Regions from separate parts of the Shewanella sp. VB17 genome, predicted to be linked through region 1. Evidence: predicted binding sites of a transcription regulator. Region 1 holds the regulator's gene; each other region holds the start of a gene.

Evidence for each region. The regulator sigma-54, encoded in region 1, starts transcription at its own class of promoters, with help from an activator protein. The targets are predictions, from matches to a motif close to GTTGGCACGNNNNTNGNNT.
Region 2: a site for sigma-54 is predicted at 3,095-3,113, ahead of HQQ94_RS04595 (superinfection exclusion B family protein). Genes of this name have one in related genera too.
Region 3: a site for sigma-54 is predicted at 3,079-3,097, ahead of fliE (flagellar hook-basal body complex protein FliE). Genes of this name have one in related genera too.
Region 4: a site for sigma-54 is predicted at 3,388-3,406, ahead of HQQ94_RS09000 (LruC domain-containing protein). Genes of this name have one in related genera too.

The regions. Positions count from the first base shown of each region.
Region 1 covers NZ_JABRVS010000001.1:4,696,075-4,702,247, forward strand. The annotation lists gene HQQ94_RS20220 (calcium/sodium antiporter) at 1-22, shown strand, start outside; gene HQQ94_RS20225 (KpsF/GutQ family sugar-phosphate isomerase) at 106-1,083, shown strand; gene kdsC (3-deoxy-manno-octulosonate-8-phosphatase KdsC) at 1,178-1,729, shown strand; gene lptC (LPS export ABC transporter periplasmic protein LptC) at 1,726-2,289, shown strand; gene lptA (lipopolysaccharide transport periplasmic protein LptA) at 2,360-2,929, shown strand; gene lptB (LPS export ABC transporter ATP-binding protein) at 2,926-3,657, shown strand; gene HQQ94_RS20250 (RNA polymerase factor sigma-54) at 3,805-5,271, shown strand; gene hpf (ribosome hibernation promoting factor) at 5,387-5,674, shown strand; gene ptsN (PTS IIA-like nitrogen regulatory protein PtsN) at 5,677-6,120, shown strand; gene rapZ (RNase adapter RapZ) at 6,117-6,173, shown strand, end outside.
Region 2 covers NZ_JABRVS010000001.1:1,094,120-1,100,292, forward strand. The annotation lists gene HQQ94_RS04585 (DSD1 family PLP-dependent enzyme) at 164-1,270, shown strand; gene HQQ94_RS04590 (ATP-binding protein) at 1,290-2,918, opposite strand; gene HQQ94_RS04595 (superinfection exclusion B family protein) at 3,154-3,765, shown strand; tRNA gene HQQ94_RS04600 (tRNA-Leu) at 4,108-4,192, shown strand; gene HQQ94_RS04605 (NAD-dependent malic enzyme) at 4,445-6,133, opposite strand.
Region 3 covers NZ_JABRVS010000001.1:2,047,612-2,053,784, forward strand. The annotation lists gene HQQ94_RS08805 (sigma-54 dependent transcriptional regulator) at 1-333, shown strand, start outside; gene HQQ94_RS08810 (PAS domain-containing sensor histidine kinase) at 574-1,692, shown strand; gene HQQ94_RS08815 (sigma-54 dependent transcriptional regulator) at 1,679-3,037, shown strand; gene fliE (flagellar hook-basal body complex protein FliE) at 3,172-3,504, shown strand; gene fliF (flagellar basal-body MS-ring/collar protein FliF) at 3,594-5,300, shown strand; gene fliG (flagellar motor switch protein FliG) at 5,287-6,173, shown strand, end outside.
Region 4 covers NZ_JABRVS010000001.1:2,088,728-2,094,900, forward strand. The annotation lists gene HQQ94_RS08990 (MarR family winged helix-turn-helix transcriptional regulator) at 23-586, shown strand; gene HQQ94_RS08995 (hypothetical protein) at 666-1,184, opposite strand; gene HQQ94_RS09000 (LruC domain-containing protein) at 1,208-3,349, opposite strand; gene HQQ94_RS09005 (response regulator) at 3,782-6,173, shown strand, end outside.

The DNA of each region.
Region 1 (6,173 bases):
GTTAGTCCTATTTCAGATCTAACTTAATCGTATTTTATGGTATTAATAAACTCACAAACTTGGTTAAATTAATACATATTGCCTTGAGCAAATAGAGAGAGAAAAATGATAGATGTAACCCAACTTCGGCAATGGGGCAGGAATGTTATCGACATCGAACGCAATGCCCTCGATAACCTATATCAATATGTCGATTCAATAGAGTTCACACAAGCCTGCCAATTAATCCTTAATGGTACCGGTAAAGTGATAGTCATGGGCATGGGTAAATCAGGTCATATCGGTAATAAAATATCAGCAACATTAGCCAGTACTGGCACGCCCGCTTTTTTTGTTCACCCAGGTGAAGCAAGTCACGGTGATCTCGGAGTGTTAAGTGAAAACGATATTATTATGGTTATTTCTAACTCAGGTGAGGCAAGTGAGATCTTAACCTTAATGCCTGTCATCAAGCGTATGGGTCTGCCTATCATTGCCTGTACGAGTAACCCTAATTCAAATATGGCTAAACTGTCTGCAGTTCACCTTTGCATTGAGGTGCCAGAAGAGGCTTGCCCTCTGGGCTTAGCACCAACTTCCAGTACCACAGCCACTTTAGTCATGGGTGATGCATTAGCCGTCGCGCTACTACAAGCCAGAGGATTTACCAAAGATGATTTTGCTCTTTCACATCCAGGTGGTACGTTAGGGCGTAAATTATTGCTTAAAGTAAGCGATGTGATGCATAAAGGTAAAGAATTACCTTTGGTCAGCCATGATACTTGCATTACTGATGCGCTTTATGAGATCTCTAAAAAGGGGTTAGGAATGACCGCGGTCGTCGATAATGACCATAAATTAGTCGGTGTCTTTACCGATGGTGACCTAAGGCGAGTTATCGATAGCGAAGCCAATTTACGCACCACCTTAATTAGCGATGTGATGTCTCGAGACTGTGCTACTGTGTCTGCGAATATTTTAGCAGCAGCAGCACTCAACGTAATGGAAAATAAAGATATCAACGGTTTGATTGTCATTGATGAACATCAACACCCGGTAGGCGCCTTGAACATGTTAGATATGGTGAAAGCTGGCGTTATCTAATCAAAAGTTTAAGGGGATTTCCCCTTACATGGAGTCAGCTTAGATAAAGATGAGCAGCTTCACTAATGCAAAGCGACAATGGAGATGATTAAATATGGCACATCAAGGCTTTTATGGTCCTATAGAGGATAATATTTGGATCAAAGCGAGCAAAATTAAACTGCTCATCTGCGATGTCGATGGCGTATTTTCAGATGGTTTAGTCTATATGAGTAACACTGGTGATGAGCTCAAAACATTTCATACTCGTGATGGTTATGGCATTAGATCTTTGCTCACCAGTGGTATATCCGTCGCTATTATTACAGGAAGAAAGTCAAAAATAGTTGAAGAACGAATGAGTGCATTAGGTATTTCTCATATTTATCAAGGGATTGATGACAAACTAGTCCCCTATCAAGCACTATTATCACTTCACAATGTGACTCCTGAAGAAGTCGCTTATATTGGAGATGACATGGTCGACTTACCGGTGATGAAACAAGTTGGATTATCAGTCTGTGTTGCTGATGGTCACCCTTATGTCAAACAAAATGTCGATTTTATTACTCATATTATAGGAGGTCATGGTGCATTACGTGAATTGACTGATCTCTTACTTCTGAGCCAAAATAAATTCGAAACTGCTCATGGGATGAGCATATGAATAGAGTGACTCTGGCCATTACCGTCTTTTTTGGCACCGCGCTATTGCTTTACTGGCAGGTACAGTTGAAACGAGGAAATACCGAGTTAACTCTTGATGCGCAATCTCGACCAGATTACATTGTAGATAACATAAAAAGCGTTCAATATAATGAATTAGGTTTAGTCAGTAATCGACTCAGCGCCAAACATATGGAACACTACGAAGATAATAATACCACCCTATTTACTGAACCAATATACCTGATTTACCCCGAGAAAGGCCAAGGCCAAGCTCAATGGCAAGTTCAGTCAGCTAAGGGCATAATGAATAAAAACTCAGGTAAAGTCATACTCGAGGATAATGTGATTATCAACGCCATAGATACTAAAGAACCAATACAGACTGTCACCACCAGCTATCTAGAGTTAGATCTCAATACGAGAATGATGGTATCAGATAGAAAAGTTTATATTACCGGTAGTGACTTTGTCATTGAAGGATTAGGTTTATATGGCGACCTCAATGCTGAAATTGTAACATTAACCAGTCAAGTTCATGGCACCTATGAACCACAGTGATGGCGATCATTTTGTCACCGTAAAACCGGACGACACACGCATCATTAACATCGTCAAATTGAAGGGCTTTATGAAAAAAAATATCAGTATAATAACAGCTTTACTCTGCTTTATCAGCACTCCTAATTTAGCAAAAGTCAATGATTTAACACAGGAAGTCAAAATATCTGCAGCAAGTCAGGAAGCAGATATAAAAAATAATCAAATTATATTTAATGGCCCAGTTGAAGTCACACAAGGCTCTGTCAAAATTAATGCTGATAAACTGCGGGCTTTCACTGAAGAAGGCACCAGCGGACGTATTTTAATCGCGAGCGGCAATCCGGCAACCTACTCACAGATAATGGAAGACGGCAAACCTGCATCGGCAAATGCACAAGAAATCCGCTATGAGCTATCTAAGCGTACCCTAACTTTGAACGGTAATGCTACGCTCGAGCAAGATGGAAGTCAGGTCACAGGCGATCAGATCTTATATAATCTCGCCGAACAAAAACTCATCGCGAAAAGCACAGGCGATGAACGGGTGATCACCATCATCCGACCTGAAAATTACCAACAAGAATCTAAACCTCAAACCAAACCTGAGCAGCCAATTGACCCCATTGACCCGGCATTAAACAGTCAGGAACAAGAATGAAAGATTTGACATTAAAAGCAATCAATCTTGCTAAAAGTTATAAAAATAGAGCCGTAGTACAAGATGTGAGTTTACGTGTTAAAACAGGTCAGATTGTCGGGCTATTAGGCCCAAATGGCGCCGGGAAAACAACCACTTTTTATATGGTCGTAGGACTGGTGCAAAGTGATAAAGGCCGGATATTCATTAATGATGATGATCTCACTTTAGATCCTATCCATCTTCGCGCCCGCAAAGGCATAGGTTATCTACCGCAAGAGGCCAGTATTTTTAGAAAACTGTCTGTTCGAGACAATATTATGGCCGTATTACAAACTCGAAAAGAACTTAATCGTAATGAACGTGAAGTGCAATTAGAGCACCTTCTTGAAGAGTTTCACATTACCCATATTCGCGATAGCCAAGGCATGACACTCTCTGGTGGTGAAAGAAGACGAGTAGAAATCGCGAGAGCATTAGCAGCCAATCCAAAGTTTATTTTACTTGATGAGCCTTTTGCAGGTGTCGATCCTATTTCTGTTATTGATATAAAAAAAATTATTTTACAACTCAAGAGTCGCGGTTTAGGGGTACTCATTACAGATCACAACGTACGAGAAACATTAGACGTTTGTGAACATGCATACATTGTCAGTCACGGAAATTTAATTGCCGAAGGAACGCCTGCTGAAATCTTAGACAATCAACAAGTTCGAGCAGTGTACTTAGGTGAGCAATTCAAGCTATAGTTAATCAAAGGAGAGATTTACGCTAATAAATACGTATCAAATAACATCATGAGTGATACTAATGCAGTGTATTTAGGGAGATGAACTCCACACATAACTCCAGCAGGCTTTCTCATTTTATCAGTACCAAGAAGGGAATAGCAGTACATGAAAGCGTCACTCCAGCTAAAAATGGGTCAACAGTTAACCATGACTCCTCAGCTACAACAGGCTATTCGTCTCTTGCAGCTGTCGTCACTGGAACTACAACAAGAGATCCAGCAAGCATTAGATTCAAATCCGCTACTTGAGTTGGATGAAGAACAAGCCAATGTAAAAAACGACAATGAATCAGATTTAAACAACACTGCCGATACTGACACTGAAGCTGAAAAAGATAACTCCACGCTTGACACGTCCGATGCCCTCACTCAGGATTCTATGCCTGAAGACCTGCCTATGGACACAACCTGGGATGAGGTTTACACCGCCAGCCAAAACTCCAGTTCAGGGGCCATGCGTAATGATGACCTTCCTTTTCAAGGCGAAACCAGTGAAGGGTTATATGAGCATCTTGAGTGGCAAAAAAATTTAACCCCTTTTTCTGATAATGACTTGGCTATTGCTACTGCCATTATCGATGCGATTGATGAACGTGGTTACCTCACACAAAGTACTGACGATATATTAGAAGCGATGGGTGATCCTGACATAGAGCTTGATGAGATTGAAGCCGTGCTTAAGCGTGTGCAACATTTTGATCCTATTGGCGTCGCAGCTCGCGATCTCAGTGAATGTCTATTTATCCAGCTCGCTCAGTATGCTGATACGACTCCTCATATAGACAATGCTAGGTTACTGATTAAGGAATATTTAGATCTCATCGCAGGTCGAGACTTCCGCCTCTTAATGCGAAAAACAAAATTAAAAGAAGATGATTTAAGACAAGCAATAGCGTTGATCCAAACACTAACACCGCGCCCTGGGCTTGCCATTACACGAAGCCGTGATGAGTATGTTATCCCCGATGTCACTGTTACGAAGAAGAAAGGTCGCTGGGTCGTCGAGCTAAACCCAGATCACATGCCAAAAATAAATGTTAATCAACATTATGCTTCCATGGCTCGCAGTACTAAGAGTCAAGTCGATAGTCAATTTATCCGTGGACACTTACAAGAAGCCAAGTGGTTTATCAAAAGTATAGAAAGTCGAAATGAGACTCTTCTTAAAGTCTCTAACTGTATTGTTAAGTTCCAACAAGGCTTCTTTGAATACGGTGAAGAAGCGATGAAACCTATGGTGTTAAATGACATAGCTGAAGAAGTCGAAATGCATGAATCGACTATATCTCGTGTCACAACGCAAAAATATATGCACACTCCTAAAGGCATATTTGAGCTAAAATATTTCTTCTCAAGCCACGTGGGGACTGATGATGGTGGCGAATGTTCATCAACCGCGATTCGCGCCTTTATTAAAAAGCTAGTTGCAGCAGAAAATCAGCAAAAGCCATTAAGTGATAGTAAAATGGTACTATTATTAGCTGATCAAGGTATCAAGGTAGCGAGACGAACCATCGCCAAGTATCGAGAAGCGATGCTAATCCCGCCATCAAATCAAAGAAAGAGTTTATAGAGAATTAACATATTGAGGTTAATCATTTAGGCATATTATTTAATGCATAAATAGCAATATTCACCTCAAGGTAACGAGCACATTTTAACATAATCGAAACTGGAGGAGTATTTCTATGCAAATAAACGTCACTGGGCATCACATTGAAATTACTAAATCATTACGTCAATATATTGAAGAAAAATTTTCAAAGCTTGAACGACATTTCGATCAGATCAATAATGTGCACGTTATTTTAAATGTTCAGAAAATGCAGCAGAAAGCAGAGGCTAAACTCCACCTTGCTGGTGGTGAAGTTTTTGCAACCTCAGAACACACTGACATGTATACTGCAATCGACTCCCTGATAGATAAGCTCGACCGTCAGGTTATTAAACACAAAGAGAAGCAAATAAAACATTAACCATGGAATTAAGTACCATCCTGCAGCCGGAGTGCACAACTTGCGCCACTCCGGGCAGTAAGAAAAAAGTACTGGAACTCATCAGCGATCTTATTGCTGCCCAGTACCCTAGCCTTTCCTCTCAAGAGATTTTTGAAAGTCTTTTAACGAGAGAGAAAATGGGCAGCACAGGTATAGGTAATGGTATAGCGATTCCACATGGAAGGTTAACCAATATTAGTCACCCCGTTGCAGTATTTATTAAATGCGAGGAGCCAATCCCTTTTGATTCAATTGATAATCAGCCGGTAGATATATTATTTGCACTACTAGTGCCTGCTGATCAATGTGAACAGCACTTAAGCACCTTGTCTGCTATGGCGCAGAAACTGAACGATAAAGTAATTTTAAAACAATTACGAAAAACACAAGATGGATCAGAACTTTATCAGGTGATAACACAATGAAACTGGTTATGGTATCCGGCCGTTCCGGATCGGGTAAATCTGTTGTCCTTAGG
Region 2 (6,173 bases), 3.6 Mb from region 1:
GATATCCTTTCGCTAACTATTTCCAATCCAAGTTAACGCTAGATCTCAGCAATAAACGACTCACCGTATAGACTAAAATTTACTTATATTTTAGCTGTGACAGTATGAGTTGTGTATTAAGATGAGCTTAAAATAATAGCATCAATAAAGGTAAGTCTTAATTATGGATATCTCACAGCTGGATACTCCGGCGTTAATCGTGGATCTCGATATTCTTGAGAGTAACATTGAGGAAATGCAAAAGAGAATTGACAAATTAGGGTTAATACTTCGCCCGCATACTAAAGCGCATAAAATTCCCGCCATAGCACATATGCAGATAAGATCAGGTGCCCAAGGAATATGTACCTCTAAATTAGGTGAAGCAGAGGTAATGGCTAAGGGAGGGATCAAAGATATTTTGATCACGACCCCCATTGCTGGAAGCACAAAAATTCAACGACTAGTGAATTTGCATCTTAACTTTCCAGATTGCCAATTTATTCAAGTTATTGACCATATGTATCACGTCACTGAGATAGCTAAAGTTGCTATAGAAGCTGGTGTAAGTATTCAGTTAATGATTGAAGTTGAAAGTGGTCAACAGCGCTGCGGTGTTGAAGTTGGGAATGAGCTTGTTGAATTAATAGAGCATATTAATCAACACGAAGGCGTTACTTATGCAGGTATTCAAGCTTATAGCGGTCATTTACAGCATGTGAAAGGTTATGAAAATAGACACGTTCAGGCGAGAGCAGCTGTTGTAGGATTGTTTAATTTTATCGAGTCGACTTTAAAGCCTAAAGGTCTTGAGCCTGAGATTATTAGCGGTGGTGGTACAGGGACTTTTTCGGCATATCAAGGGTTGAATTACAGTGAAATGCAGGCCGGTTCTTATCTATTTATGGATGCGGCTTATTGTGCGATTGGTGACGAATTTAATCCTATGCAAAATAAACAATTTAAAACAGCATTAAAAGTGGTGAGTACCATTATCAGTAAGCCTAAAAGTAACCGAGTTGTGAGTGATGCTGGTATGAAGTGTCTTTCAATTGATTTGGGCATGCCAGTGGTTGATGGCGATAGCAGTATCCGTTATCAAACCGGAGGAGATGAACATGGTATTTTACATTTGAGTGAAGACAGCAGGAGGCTAGAGATTGGTCAGCAGATTGTTTTTATCCCTAGTCACTGTGACACAACGCTAAACAATTTCGATATACTTTATGCTGTACGCGATGGCAAAGTACTTGAAAGATGGTCTATTGAAGGGCGCGGTCGATCTGATTGATAAATTGGTTTTTTATTTACTAAATGATGGGATCAAAATCCTCATTTTCTGGAGGTTCGACAGGGAAGTCAATATGGAAACAGGTACCATCTAGATCCGATTCTTGAATTAATTTAATGCTGCCTTTTAATAAGGTTGCAGCATTAAAAGCACCTGATAAGCCTAAGCCCACCCCCCCCTTGTTACGTGATGTTGTGTAGAAGGGTTCAAAGATCCGAGTTGAGTCATCTTGTGAAATCCCAGAGCCATTATCACGTATCAAAATATTAAGTTGCTTACCGTCGAGAAACGCTTGAATGTGTATCACTGGTTTTTCAACGTGCTTAAATGCATGAGAATAAGCGTTAGATAATACATTGGTGATGATCTGTTTCAGCAAATTATGATTTGTACTAATTGTCAAAGTGTCCTCTAGTTCAAGTTGCATATCGACTGTGATGTCGGTAAATAGGGCTTTGACTGATTCATGGTTATCAATAAAGTCTTGCTTAAGATTAAAACTACGTTTCTCTTCTTGAGTTTGTTGCGCTGCCACAGTTTTAAATTTTTGTATCAAAGTGCTTGCACGAGTGATGTTATTGACGATGAGCTCGCAATTCATTTTGTACTCTTCTAAAATCGTGTCGATTGCTTCTAGGGTGGCATCTTCACTGTGTATAACGGTTACCAGTTCATCAATATGGTGAAGCTGTGAGCTGGCTGCAGTTAAGCATATTCCGATAGGTGTATTGATTTCATGTGCGACTCCAGATACCAAACCACCGAGTGCTGCCATTTTTTCTTGCTCAACGAGGACTTCCTGAGCACGCTTTAATACGATTAGCGATTGTTCTAGCTCTCGAGTTTGCTCTTTTACTTGTCTAGATAGATCTTCTTTATAACTGGTTTCTATTGCTAATAGCCTTTCCCTGTCAGTTAGCGCATCAACTAGTTCCTGCTTAGATCGCTTTATATCTGAAAATGAAGCTCTTAATTGTTCTTGCATGGTATTGATGGCTAGAGAGACTTGATCAAATTCGTCATTTTTATTTTTATTACTATTCTGCTCGAAAGTGAGAGGAACAAAAGGAGAATCAAGATCGATTTTTTGGCAATATTGGCTTATTCGATGTAAGTGCCGTGTGACCATGTACCAGACTAAGAAGAGGATAAAGCCAGCGACAATAGACGTCTTTATGGCATTTGAAAGTAATATGATTATCGCACGATCTAGCAACTTGTTGTACACGGCTTTAAGATCTGCTTGTAGGAGTAATGTACCAACGGGAATGCGATCTGTGCCTGCACGATAAGAGAGTTCAAAGGATTTTTCGATGGTATTTTTAGGTGATAGTTCACCAGCGGTCCATTCTTGACCGCTATCATCGTTAATTGATATATAACTGACGTCGGGTAGCTGAATAAGCCCATGGAGTTGAATGTTGATCAGGCGCTCATCTATGACCCAGATACTGGCTGCCAGTACATCGAGGTTTACTTTTTCTATATTTGTAAACTGCCTGTCGATCCTGTCGACATCGCCTTTATAATCCCTAATGAGTTGAAAGCCGGTTGTTAATAATGTGATTAACGAGCTAAAAATAACAATTGATAGCGTTAGCTTAAAACCCATAGGGCTATGAATTAATTGGCCTGTAAATGACTTCATGAATCCTTTTCTTGTGTTACGAAAGAGCGCTCTTAGCTCAATCCATCATGTTTACGTAAATTGCGCTTGGTTTTGTTGTTATAAGCATAGACGGATAATTAGGTTCGTGTGTCTGTTAATTAATTATAAACAAAGATAAAAGCAGTTACGCGACTTATTCTGTATTGATGAGTGCTTGTGGCATTAATATTGCTTAGTGTTAGTCCTGTTCATTTTATTGACATTAGGCCTGAATATGAAGAAGATAAAGTTGAATTTTGTTAAAAAAACAAGCTCTAAAAAATTGGTTTTTAATGTTATGTTATGGTTAGTCATCGTCGCTGGCATGCTTCTTTTTATACCTAAATCTCTACTGCAAGTTGTCAGTTTAGAGATTCTAGTGACAGAATACTTACACTTTATTAGTTTAGGGTTTATTGTCGGCATTACGTATTTTATGACTCAAGTTTTGGATTATTTTCTCAATGAAGCAATAGCTCACTTGAAATATAAGCGTATTGTTAAGGGAATAGAGGAAAAGGTTAGATTATTAGATCCTACTGAGCGAGCACTATTAAGGGAGTTCTTTCTCCAGGGTGAAACAATCTTAACTTTGCCTGAGGAGGAAATTGCAGTGAAAAGCCTATTAGTAACGAATATTATTGAGAGCATAGGTAATCAGAAGCATTATGCTATTCAAGGGTCCACTGCTGACTATAAAATTTCGATGAGAGCTAGAATTTACTTAAACCGTCAAGTGTTAAGGCTACCCTCTGGTGAGCCGAGTATGGAAGAAATGCAACAGCTTATTAAGGCTAGGCCGAACTTTGCCAATAATGTTGTCGGCTCACGTAAGCATGCGGCTTAAGAGCGAGTATTTATAGCTCCCCTCTTTTTGATATGTCGAATTTAGTATGTCGAAATGGATTAACTATATGGGTCATAACACATAAGGTTTAGCAACATAAAGAGTGGAAAGGTGCGATAGGCTATATCTAAACTTACTTAGTTCTCCTTATAATTATTGTTTGTATTTGACTACATATTCTTCGCCTAAGTATGTATTATCGTCGAACAACACATTTTAAGAGTGAAAAATGACCACTTGGTAAGTTGTCGCTTTTAAAGGCTTGCCATTACCAAGATCAAAGGTATAATCCCCGTCACTTACTGAGATCAGATAAGATTTTTAGTAATGCTATTTAATGATGCCGGTGTGGTGGAATTGGTAGACACGACGGATTCAAAATCCGTTGTCGAAAGACGTGTCGGTTCAAGTCCGACCTCCGGTACCAAACTTTAAAACCTTGCTTACGCAAGGTTTTTTTGTATCTGGCGTATGATAAACCTCTTTATATAAGTGTTATTTGCTGCTCTTCAAGTAACAGAATCACCTATTTGTCGGATAACAAGTCCCACGTCTCTTCTGGGCTGGATTCATCATTTGAAGGCGAAAAAAAGCTACCAGTATACAAATGGTAGCTTTCAATATAACAATGGGCCGGAATCTAAACTCTGATCCCTGAACCCTAATTGTTACTTAAGAGTTAGAAGGATGTTCTTTTGTAACGTCGATATTCAGCGGTCCAGAAGTTGTTGTCGATTGATTTTTTAAGCTGTTCATCGGTACAAGGTAATGCGTGTCCTTGTTCTACAGCAACTTTCGCGACGGCGAAGGCGATGTGTTTACTCACCCTATGTATGTCCTCTAACGGTGGCAATAGTGGGCCTTCATCATTAACGGCTAAAGGTGAACATTCGGCTAATGCGCGACTTGACGCCATTAGCATTTCATCACTGACACGTTTAGCGCCAGCTGCAAGTACACCAAGGCCGATACCGGGGAAAATGTAACTGTTATTACATTGGGCTATTTCGTATACTTCTCCTTCAATAACAACAGGTTCAAATGGGCTTCCTGTTGCAACCAAGGCTTTGCCCCCAGTCCAATGAAGAATATCTTTTGGTGTTGCTTCAACACGGCTTGTTGGGTTTGAAAGTGGGAAGACAATTGGTCTAGGGCAATGTTGATGCATTGCTTTAATAATCTCTTCACTAAATAGTCCTGGTGCACCAGACACACCAATAAGCACTGTTGGTTTTGCGTTGTGCATGACATCAAGCAGTGAAATGTTATCACTGAAATTTTCCCAACTTTTCACATGATCGCATTGTTGTGCTAGCTTTTGCTGAAAAGGCAGTAAGTTAGGCATGTTACTTTGGAGCATTCCCCAGCGGTCAACCATAAAGACTTGTTGACGAGCTTGCTTCTCGGGTAGTCCTTCGTTAATCATTTGGGCGACGATGGCTTCAGCGATGCCACAACCAGCAGAGCCAGAGCCTAGAAATGCGATGCGTTGGTCGCTTAAACGCGTCTTAGCAGCTTGACATGCTGCAAGCAAGGAGCCAACAGTGACCGCCGCAGTACCTTGAATATCATCGTTAAAGCAGCAGTATTGATCCTTGTAGCGATCAAGTAATGGCATGGCATTTTTTTGTGCAAAATCTTCAAATTGGATCAAAGCATTGGGCCAGCGTCTGCTAACAGCTTGCATGAAAGCTTCGACAAATTCTGTGTACTCTTCTCCGCCGATACGCTGATGGCGCCAGCCCATATACATAGGATCTTCGAGTAGATGTGGATTATCAGTACCCACATCTAATGTGATTGGTAGCGTGTATGCAGGGCTGATCCCGCCACAACTTGTATAAAGAGAGAGTTTGCCTATTGGGATCCCCATGCCGCCAATACCTTGATCACCAAGTCCTAATATGCGCTCTCCATCGGTGACGACAATAATTTTGACCTTTTGACGAGTCGAGTTATTAAGGATATCGTCAATTCTGTCTTTATGCGGGTAAGAAATAAAGAGTCCGCGGTTGCGACGGTAATTTTTAGAAAAACGTTCACAGGCTAAACCTACCGTAGGTGTGTAGATGATGGGCATCATTTCGGTAATGTGATTTTGGACTAATCGGTAATATAGTGTTTCGTTAGTATCTTGAATATTTCTTAGGTAGATATGCCGGTCGAGATCATTGGTAAAATTAGTGTACTGGTCATAGGCACGAGATGCTTGTTCTTCGATGGTTTCAATCACATGCGGAAGCAGGCCTTCGAGATTGAAAAATACACGCTCTTCATCGGTAAATGCGCTACCTTTGTTAATTAACGGGGCTTCAAGAATAGCGGGGCCAGCGAATGGAAGGTAGAGCGGGCGTTTATGATCGTCCATTGGTAACCTTTATGATAAGTGAGTTATTTAGGATGCTGTT
Region 3 (6,173 bases), 2.6 Mb from region 1:
TTAGTGGATGTGAATGATTTGCCAATTAAATATCGCCATATCGACGTGCCTGAATATTGTGTTGAAGTCAGTGAAGAGGAGCTTGAACGTGATGCACTCGCTTCTATTTTTAGTAATGAAGAGCCTATCGCTATTCCAGAAACTCGTTTTCCAAGTGAATTACCACCAGAAGGCGTAAACCTTAAAGATCTATTGGCTGAGCTTGAAATCGATATGATTAGACAAGCTTTAGAGCAGCAAGATAACGTTGTGGCTAGAGCGGCCGAAATGCTAGGGATTAGGCGAACAACACTAGTTGAAAAAATGAGAAAGTATGGCATGGGAAAAGAATAGTGGCATAGCGTATTTATGCTTTTATTTATAGACATTACAGCCTCATATATGGGTGATAATATCACCGCTATATGAGGTTTTTTTTATTTATGATGTTTGTTTTTTTGATGATAAGTGATAATTATCATCTTTATTTAGGGTGGTTAAATAATAAAAAAAACATTAATTTAACCTTGTTGTTTTTTTCTGGCTTAAAATCTGCATAAACCCCGTCAGTAGCAATTTTTTGACGGAGTGGATATGCCTGTAAACTCTCAAATACTATGCGATAAAGTGGCTCTGCATGCCAATCAGTGGTTGGACACGGCATCTGGAGTCAATATGTCCAACCGGATTGAACGTATTTTACATGCGATGCCATCGGGGGTTGTCATTATCAATGATGATGGACGAGTGACTGATGTTAATCCGGTAGCATCGACACTATTAGGATTACCTTTAGTGGGGGTAAAGTGGATTGAAGTTATCAATCGTGCTTTTGCTCCTCAAGATGATGATGGGCATGAGGTTTCACTTCGTAATGGCCGTAGAGTCAAACTTGCCATCACTCCTCTTACACCCGAAGCTGGGCAGTTAATCGTGCTCACCGATTTGACTGAAACCCGTCTTCTACAAAAAAATATCTCCCATCTACAGCGACTGTCAGCTTTAGGTAAAATGGTGGCAACATTAGCTCATCAAGTACGTACCCCATTGACAGCTGCTTTGTTGTACGCATCAAATCTAGGTAGCCTAAAATTGACTGATAGGTCAAGAAGACGATTTCAAACTAAGCTAGTCGATAGGCTTAATGAATTAGAGCATCAGGTTAATGACATGCTCTTGATGGCGAAGGGTCGTCCACAAGACAAAGGTGAGCCAGAATATATTTCAACGGTAATGACAAGCGTATTAGCTAATTGTGAGCCTATTGCCGAGCAGCATTTATGCCAGTTAGAGTTTGTTGACACTTCTAATAGTTTATTTTTTGCTAACCATAGTGCGTTAAGCTCTGCGATTAATAATCTTGTTGTCAACAGTATTGAAGCGGGATCGACTAAGGTCAAAATTCAAGGGTATGAAACAGATTCGTGTTTACACATCGACATTATCGATAATGGTCAAGGCTTAGACAAAGCAATGCAGCATAAGGTGCTTGAGCCCTTCTTCACCACAAAGCCACAAGGTACTGGACTGGGATTAGCAGTCGTGCAGTCCGTTGTGGCTAATCATAATGGCAAGATGCAACTTAGATGTGAAAAAAATAATGGGTGTAGAGCTTTGTTGCATTTTCCCAAAATAGTGGGGAATGAAACTGAGCAGTCAAATCCGTTTTACTGCAGTAAAGATGATGGAGGGACTGACTATGTCAGAAGGTAAGTTATTACTGGTCGAAGATGATCGTGCACTTCGTGAAGCCTTACTCGATACCTTATTGATGGCACATTATGAATGCATTGATGTTGCTTCTGCTGAAGATGCAATTATAAAACTTAAAAATGAGTCATTTGATATGGTGATCAGTGATGTGCAGATGGAAGGGATCGGTGGCATAGGTTTACTGAACTATCTTCAGCAACAGCATGCTCACGTGCCGATATTGTTAATGACAGCATATGCGACGATAGACAATGCCGTTAATGCGATGAAATTAGGTGCTGTTGACTATTTGGCAAAACCTTTTGCACCAGAGGTGCTATTAAATCAAGTTTCTCGTTATTTGAAGCCTAAATTGTCTCATGAGCAACCTGTTGTTGCAGATGAAAAAAGTTTAGCTTTATTGTCGTTAGCGCAGCGAGTTGCCACCTCTGATGCTTCTGTGATGATAATGGGCCCCAGTGGCTCAGGTAAGGAAGTACTTGCCCGGTTTATTCATCTCAACAGTTCACGTTCAGAACAACCATTTGTTGCGATTAATTGTGCTGCAATTCCTGAAAATATGCTTGAAGCCACATTGTTTGGCTATGAAAAAGGCGCTTTTACTGGCGCTTATCAAGCTTGCCCTGGTAAGTTTGAACAGGCACAAGGAGGCACATTATTACTTGACGAAATTTCTGAAATGGAGCTAGGGCTGCAAGCTAAACTGCTACGTGTTTTACAAGAGAAAGAGGTTGAGCGTATTGGTGGACGTAAGAATATTAAACTTGATGTTAGGGTGTTGGCAACATCGAATCGTGATCTCAAATCAATGGCAAAATCTGGTGAATTTAGAGAAGATCTTTACTACAGAATTAATGTTTTTCCTCTCACTTGGCCTGCATTGCATCAAAGGCCTGCTGATATATTACCATTGGCGAGACATTTATTGTTAAGGCATGCAATCACCAGCGGGTTCACTGAGGTGCCGAAATTAGAAGAAAGTGCCGTACGCCGATTACTGACTTATCGATGGCCTGGTAATGTCAGGGAGTTAGATAATGTGATCCAGCGAGCGTTAATTATTATGAGCGGACATAGCATTACAGCGAACGAGATTATTATTGATGCTGATGAGGTGATATTAACACAGGATAAAAAACGCCCATCAAGTGGTTTAGAGGATTCTGTTGAATTGGATGCTTTGGGTGATGAATTAAAAGCGCAAGAGCATGTCATTATCTTGGAGACATTGACTCAATGTCAAGGGAGTCGAAAGCTAGTGGCTGAACGATTAGGAATAAGTGCCAGAACACTAAGATATAAAATGGCGAAAATGAGAGATTCAGGTATACAGATCCCCGCATAGTCATGATGGGGATTTATTGATATCGTACTAAAAAATCACATTTTGGCAGGATTATTGCATTTAACTAGTTAACAGTCATTTCTGTCAACTATCTGTCAATACTTTACTTTTAGTCGACTATTTTGGAGGAAGTTATGCAAATTAGTGCTAATTCTTTACTGCAAGAGATGCAGTCACTCAGTGGTGAGATCCCTACTGGGAATATTAATCCCCAAATAACTCAGCAAATAAATAATACATCTGGTAGTGATTTTGGTGATCTACTCTCACAAGCGGTTAAAAGTGTTGGCGAACTTCAGGCCAATTCAGGATCCTTGGCAACTCGGTTGGATATGGGAGATAACAGAGTCACATTATCTGAGACTGTTATTGCCAGAGAAAAATCCAGTGTTGCATTTGAAGCCACAGTTCAAGTTAGAAATAAGCTTATTGAAGCATATAAATCTATTATGAGTATGCCAGTATAATTCATTCGTCATACTCCTTTTTGTATTTTAATAGTATTTTGCTCACACGTTAGAGAATAGACAAGTAGGGATATATTTTGAGTACAGATATGGTTGTAGGTACTGATCCTGCTCTAGATGATGATATGGCAGATGGTGTACAAGAAGAGAATAAATCTGGCGGACTTGGCTCCTTTGGGGGAGTGGATATGTTACGTCAGGTAACGATGATTATTGCATTGGCAATTTGTCTTGCTGTTGCTGTATCTGTGATGTTATGGGCGCAAGAGCCTGAATTCAGGCCGTTGGGGAAAATGGCGACAGAAGATATGATCATGGTGCTAGATGTACTGGATAAAAATAAAATCATTTATAAGATTGAAGGCGATGTTGTTAAAGTACCTGAAGATGAATATCAAAATGTTAAATTGATGTTGAGCCGAGAAGGAGTGACGAGTTCTGCCAGTGAGAATGATTATTTAAGCCAAGATGCTGGGTTTGGTGTCAGTCAACGCATGGAAATGGCAAGATTAAAGCATAGCCAAGAGCTCAATTTAGCAAGAGCGATTGAAGAGTTGCGAAGTGTCAGTCGTGCAAAAGTCATATTGGCCATTCCAAAAGAAAATGTCTTTGCAAGAAATCGTTCAAAACCGAGTGCAACAGTGGTGATAAATGCTCGGCGTGGTGGAGTAGGGCAAGAAGAAGTGGATTCAATTGTTGATATAGTCGCTTCAGCAGTACAAGGATTAGAGCCTACTAGAGTCACTGTGACGGACTCTAACGGTCGCTTACTCAATTCAGGTAGCCAAGATGGAGTGTCAGCAAGGGCTAGGCGTGAATCCGAACTTGTTCAGCAAAAAGAATCAGAATATCGTAATAAAGTTGATTCCATTTTAATGCCGATCCTTGGTCCTGAAAATTTTACTTCTCAAGTTGATGTGAGTATGGACTTTACTGCTGTAGAGCAAACAACTAAACGATTTAATCCCGATCTTCCAGCTCTGCGCAGCGAGATGACGGTTGAAAATAATGCTAACTCTGGGCTCATTGGTGGAATACCTGGAGCATTAAGTAATCAACCACCAATGGAAGCGAATATCCCACAAGATGCACTGAATAAGGATGCAAATGAAAGCAGTAAAAGTTCAGGAACTTCACATAAAGAAGCCACTCGAAATTTCGAATTAGATACTACAATCAGCCATACTCGACAACAAATAGGTGTAGTGAGGCGAGTGAGTGTATCGGTTGCTGTAGACTTTAAGCTAGGGCCTGCTTCGGAAGATGGTCAAGTCAACCGCATACCTAGAACAGAGCAAGAGATGGCCAATATTCGGCGTCTACTCGAAGGGGCTGTCGGGTTTAATACTCAGCGAGGTGATGCGATTGAAGTGGTGAGCGTCCCCTTTATGGATCAATTGATTGAAGAAGCGCCTGCAGTAAAAGCATGGGAACAACCTTGGTTTTGGCGAGCCATTAAGTTAGCCATGGGAGGCATGGTTATTCTGCTGTTGATCTTGTTTGTTGTCAGACCTATGTTAAGTAAGCTTATTAATCCAAATAAAACAGACCTGCCAGATGAGCCTAAATTTGGTGATGAACTTGCTGAGATAGAAGATCAATATGCATCAGATACGCTGGGTATGTTAGACCGCCCTGATGCTGAATATAGTTACAATGATGATGGCTCTATTTTGATCCCTGATTTACATAAAGACGATGACATGATTAAGGCAATTAGAGCGCTTGTTGCTAATGAGCCTGAACTGTCGACGCAAGTGATTAAAGGATGGTTACAAGAAGATGGACAAAGATAAAGAAGTGGCAGAGGGGAGTGCTGGTGGGGGATCGTTAACCGATGAGCTTAGCGGTGCAGAGAAAACAGCAATATTATTGTTGAGTTTAAATGAATCCGATGCCGCTTCTATTTTAAAGAACCTCGAGCCTAAACAAGTGCAAAAAGTCGGCATGGTCATGGCTGCGATGAATGATTTTGGTCAGGAAAAAGTGAAGGCAGTACATCAGCTTTTTCTTGATGAAGTGCAAAAATACTCTTCGATTGGTTTTAACAGCGAAGATTTTGTGCGCAAAGCGTTAACGGCTGCTTTAGGTGAAGATAAAGCGGGTAATCTGATTGAACAGATCATTATGGGAGGCGGGTCTAAGGGACTTGAATCTCTGAAATGGATGGACTCACGTCAAGTTGCGACAATTATTCAAAATGAACATCCGCAAATCCAAACCATTGTACTTTCCTATTTAGATCCAGATCAAGCGGCTGAAATTTTTTCTCAGTCACCAGAAAACACACGTGTCGATTTATTGAAACGGATTGCCAATTTGGAAGAAGTTCAGCCTGCGGCATTGCAAGAGTTAAATGATATTATGGAGAAACAGTTCGCAGGGCAAGGAGGTGCGCAGGCTGCTAAAATGGGGGGGTTGAAGGCTGCTGCTAGTATCATGAATTTCTTAGATACAGGTGTTGAGAGCCAACTCATGGAAAGCTTACGAGAGACGGATGAAGAGATGGCTCAGCAGATACAAGATCTGATGTTTGTATTTGAAAACCTAATCGATGTTGATGATCAAGGTATACAAGCGCTATTGAGAGAAATTCAGCAGGATGTTTTGATGAAAGCCCTTAAAGGAGCTGATGATCTACTGAAAGAAAAAGTTCTCAAGAATATGTC
Region 4 (6,173 bases), 2.6 Mb from region 1:
TTTGATTCGATACCATACTGATATGAACATATTAATTATCCAACAACTCATTGAGCGGCTCAGTAGCCTATTGCGCAGTGAATCACGTCACCGACTCGCTGAATTTGGTTTACAGCCGATACAGTTTGATGCTCTGTGTTATTTAGTCAGTTGTAATCGATACTCTGACACACCCAAAGCGGTCACTGAGTTTTTAGGGCTTACCAAGGGAACGGTATCGCAATCAATCAAAATTTTAGAATCAAAAGGACTGGTACTGAAAACAGCAGATAAACTAGATAAACGAGTCACGCATTTGTCGGTAAGCGAACAGGGTAAAAAATTAGTAGAGAGTCTTATTCCAGCTGAGTTACTTAAGCTTGTTAGTGAGCATTCATCAAAAGATGACATGCGTGCTACTGCTGATTTATTAGGCTCCTTGTTAAGGCAAGTTCAAGATGTTAACGGCTTTAAAAGTTTCGGTCAGTGTCAAACATGCCATCATAATCACACAAAGGGAGATGGCCATTATTATTGTGGTTTGACCAAAGAGAGATTATCGAATCCTGATATCTTACTTATCTGTGTGGAACATAAAATGCAGTAAAAGCGCAGCCAGTAAGCGGCGCTTTTGCTGTTTTTGATGTTGTCACTTAATGAACAACAGATTTTTCGTCAAGTACGGATTAATTGACTACGAGTAACTGCTGCTCAAGATCAGTATCATATTGCCAGAGTTGAAATTGTGGTGATGTATCATCGTAAAACCAAATGACAGCCAGCAATTCACCATTGTGGTTAGCCACTTTTAAGTTGGTATCTAGTTTGCCATTGACCAAAGGTCCACGGTAAAGACATGACTCAAAGTTAACTGCATAGCTGTTATTATCATTACTATAATCATCGCAAAGTGAAAAATATCCTCGTTTTTGTGAGTGAATATCTAAGGCCACCATGAGTTCAAATGCTGCTTGCATTTTATTATCGGAGTTAACAACAAGATCGTCTAATGAGGTGGGGGAGATCAAGATTTCTAACTCTTGTGTTGGTGGTGTTGTCGTGACAACACTAGGTGTACTGTTATTCTCTGAGCTGTCACTGCCCCCGCCACAGGCTGAAATGATCTGGATTGTGATTGCTACTGCGAATATATGCATGAGTTTGTTAGTTATTAATCTGTTAATAAGCTTAGTTAATGTTTTCATCTCTCACTCCTTCTCTTTCGGTGTTAATCTTGAAAAATAAGTTGTAAATCTGGATTGAGGTACCAAGTTTTATTGGTGTTGCCTGTTTTGTCTGCAGCAAAATCTAGAAACTCACTATAAGCGATATCCAGCCTTTGCTTTTCTGATGGGTGCTTCCAAGTAACGGGTATTTCTAGTGCCCAACTCATGCCATTTTCATTGAGGAAATATTGACCATTATTTGGGTCTGATCTGTCTTCTCTTGCACCAAAATAAGCCGTGTCAAATTTATCTGTCGGTGCTTTATTTTTGAGGTGAATTTCGAGTTTGCGTCCAGGTAGTTCACCGACAACATTTTTTGCAGCTAAACCATGATCAGTGCCTGGAGTAGCAAAGATAAAGGGATCATATGGAAATTCAGGCATATCAGAGATTGGTATTGCGTTCTCAAATGGTACACGCATTTTCCACGTGGTACGGTAACTGGTGCCACAACCTACTTCTGTGCGGAGATAATCACATCCGGTTGCTAGTGTGATGTGATCCCAGAGATCTTGGGTGAATATAAGCACAGCGTTAGTTTGTCCAGACTCTAATGGTGAGTTGGTTTGCACTATCTCATCGATGCTCCATTGAATGGAGGACTCATTAATATTACCTCTGGCTATCCCAGGCAGTTGAACAGCAAACCCGTTGTGGTAAGCGGCTCCCATAGCGGCTAATTGACCTTCTAATTCGACACGTCTGACTTGACCATTTTTGACATATTCGGTAAATCTTAGGTGAAAAATAACATCATTCATGTCGTAATCTTCTTGATCAGGGTAGAGATCTTCATAGGCGATGGACGTAAAAGTTGAAGATGAAGGGTAATAGTTAATCGTTACGCCTGTTTCTGTGATAGTGATTTGATAGTCTTCTACTTCTCCATCACCAACCCCCCCCGTAGGGCCGATATCGGCTAAGGTACTAAAGCGGAAACGGGCCCAAGATAGTCCTTCTGTGCCCCATGTTGGCACATTTAAGTTGATGATATTACTTCCTTGATTGAGTGATTCTGCAGATATGGCATGTTCATCAGCATCGAAAATACCATTACGATTCCAATCAAACCAGCCATTGAGATATCCACCACTGCCAGTCGCTGTCACTAAGATTTGAGCTGATTCGCCAAGCTCGAATCCAGTGGGAAAACGGATCCCATCTTCGTCATCATTGGCATCACTACTGTCATCTGATAATGGTGCAGGGTAGCCACTGGATTCATTATCGACTCCTGATCCTAGGTAGAAATCATCAACAATGGAATGTCTTGCTCCATTAGAACTCATCAATGTTTTATAGCTATCTGGCGCATCACCAAAGTCGACATTGTCACCGATAGGAACCTCAGCTAAGGCGCAGCGAGCACCGTCATTACTTGATGAGGAGGGGCCATAAGCAAATAGTTCACCACTAGGCGCAGCATCACCAACATTCACGCGATAAATTTTACCATCACTATTATTACTGAGGTAGAGAATGCCATTGGGGTCAAAGAATTGCGCTCCGAAAGTAAAATTTGATCCTGATGAGACTAAAACGGCTCCTAGGTTAGTCGACGCAGCCGTCAGCGGATCTATTTGGAGTAAATTACCCGTGTTACCATTACTGACGGCATAGATATAGCCATCCGTTGGGTGAAAGGCAAAGTCAGTAATGTTATAATTGGCATTGGCTTTACTGCCATTGACTAGGCTCATTGTATAATTATCTGGGTTGTTCAACGGTATTTTGAACATGCCTTTATTACGTTTATACCCATACCAAACATTTTCATCAATGGCGATATCACCAACAAAGAAATTCCCGGCAGCAGTTGAATCAGTATCTTTGGTGATATTTAGAGGGGTAATTTGGTAGTCATTCCCTGTTTTACCTAAGGTATTGTTCTGATAATCCCAGCCATAAATGTAATTATCATGATAATTAAAACCAACACCATTATAGCTTTTAAGGATCCCCATATCCTCTGACGCGATAACATAGCTGCCCGTAGAAAGTTCAACGGAATATGTTTTCGGAACAGAAGAAGGAGTTTGAATAATGAAAGCTTCAGTGGGGCAAGTATTAAATTCTGCTGCCCAGCTACTTTGACAAAGCCAAGTTGCATTAAAAACCAGTATCAGCTTACTTATGTTTTTCATTGGTGTTCCCTCATTTATTAACCTAAGTTATTAGTAATAAGCAGAGTTTGTGCCAACTTTTTTTATATTTAAATACAGTTGATTACAGTTGATTACAGTTTTACTTGCCATGTAACGCAGCATTTTTTGCAAACTGCATATCAAGTTGCAAAAGCTCAGAGTCGTATTGAATGAGGGGCTGTGATTTTTGGTTTGAGTTGTGTTTGAAGTACAACAATCACCGCTATCATGTTTCATGTTAATTATTTTTATATTGATTAGGTAAATACTAAGGTGGAAATATGAAAAACATCCAGTCCTCGGCTAAACTCAAATTGAATAATTTGTATACTCAATGGGAATAGAACTTGGTTGTAGCCGATTTAATATAAAAATAGTTGTCATGTTGAAAAATAATAATTTTTTACTAATAAATTTAGGTGTTGAGTTTGTATGGATGAGAGTTCAATTAAGCAAGGAAAGTGTGGTAAAAAAAAATATCAATCACTTAGAATGGATCTCACATTGTGGTTTCTTGCCCTTTCACTTATTCCACTTCTTGGTGTCTCTTGGTTTAGTTACGAGCAAGCTAAACAGAGTTTGGTTAATGCGGCAGAAGACAAATTGACGCAATCATCGCTATTGACCACTCAAGTTATTCAGAATTGGTTTAATTATCGATTGCTTAATTTAAAAGTTGAAGCAAAATCTCGGGAAATTCCACAAATGTTGCTCTCATTGAGAGCTGGTTTAGTCGCCAGTGAGCAACCACTAGCACTGTATGTGAGAAGTGCTGATTGGATTGAAAAAAGGGGAGATTATCATCATCATCTTGTGACCTTAGTCAGTGAATATGATGATGTTAATGATATATACCTAATCGATACAGATGGCAATATTATTTATTCTGTGGCGAGAGAGGCAGATCTTGGGGAAAATATTTTCAGTAAAACACTTATAAGCTCACATTTTTCAGCCAGTATTGAGCACTCCTTAAATACAGGTAAGGCGAGTTTTTCAGGCATAGAGCGTTACCCGCTTTCATCAATACCTATTTCTAGTTTTATCGCATTAAGCCTCCTCGATACAGCAGGTAATATAATTGGGGTATTCGCCATCCAGTTACAGCTCGAAAATTTCCTTAGATCATTGCATTCAACCGTAGACAGCGAAAGTTCATTGACTCACTATTTGGTTGATGAAAGTGGTCTATTGTTATCACCCATTGAAAATAATTGGGATGAGGTTGCTATCAAATCGATAGATACAGCTCAATTTAGGGCATGGCTGAACACTAGAGAAAACACAAATCTTAGTGATGTTTCAGAGCAAAGGCTTTTATCTAAATTAGATGGTTTTGCATTTGAATACATGGGGCCTAATGGACGTGATGTGATCGGTTTACATCATGTTGTGAAATTGACTGGTGTTGAATGGCTATTGGTGAGTGAGGTCGATCGAGATGAAGCACTTGAGGAGATAGGTTGGCTCACAAACATGACCTTAACAATACTCATACTCATCATATTAGCGATTATTCTTTCAGCAGTTTTTGTGGCAAGAAAGATAACAAAACCCGTAAAAAAATTGGTTCAAGCCAGTTTAGATGTTGCTAAAGGCGAGAAGGTTAAACCAATAAAGATAAGCAGCAAGAATGAAATATCACAATTAGTCGATGCTTTTAATGAAATGCTACTGGCTAAAAACTCTTATGAGGAGTCACTTTATCAAGCTAATTTACAGGCTCAAACAGCATTGAATAATTTGGAAGACCAAAAATTTGCTTTAGATCAGCATGCGATTGTAGCCGTGACAGATGTAAAAGGCATGATTACGTATGTTAATCGACGTTTTTCAGAAATTAGTGGTTATCAAGAAGAGGAGTTAATAGGGAAAAATCACCGTGTGCTTAATTCTGGTCGTCATTCACGATCTTTTTTTACACACATGTACAGTGTGATTTCTAAAGGGAAGGTTTGGAATGGGGAAATCTGCAACCGTGCTAAAGATGGCCGCTTTTATTGGGTTGATACAACGGTAGCTCCTTTTAATAATGCACAAGGAAATCCGGAAAGTTACATTGCAATTAGAACTGATATTACTAAGAGAAAATTAGCTGAAATTAAAACCAAAGAAGCCCTGTCTTTGATGCACTCGATGCTTGAATCTACCAATAACGGTGTCTTGGTGACAAGTCTCGATGGTAAGGTATTACAGTATAATGAAAGCTATATGACTTTGTGGGAAAGTGAGGTGGTGAGTGGGCAAGATCATGTTGATTTTATTTTTGAAAATAAACATATATTGATTAATCCTGAGTACTTTATTGAAAAAGTTGAACAGCTTTACTGTGAACCTGAACGTGATGAATTTGATACCTTAGAATTTGTCGATGGTAGGGTGTATGAGCGAGTTTCATTACCCATGAAGTCAGATGATGGGCTCCTCGGTAGGGTATGGAATTTTCATGATATAAGCAAAAGAATGAAGACGCAAAAAGAATTAATTTTAGCCAAAGAACAAGCTGATCTAGCGGTAAAAGTGAAGAGTGAATTTTTAGCTTGCATGAGTCATGAGATCCGCACTCCGATGAATGGGGTCTTAGGAATGCTCGGCTTGTTGAATAATACAAATTTAACGGATTATCAGAAACGTAGAGTGAGTATTGCATTGTCGAGCGCCAAATCACTATTAACGCTTATTAATGACATTCTTGATTATTCGAAAATAGATGCAGGTAAGCTTGAACTGGAAAATTTAGATTTTAATTTAAGAGGGATGTTGGGTGAGTTTGCTGAAGGAATGGCATTTCAGGCGCAAAATAAGCAGCTTGAATTGATCTTAG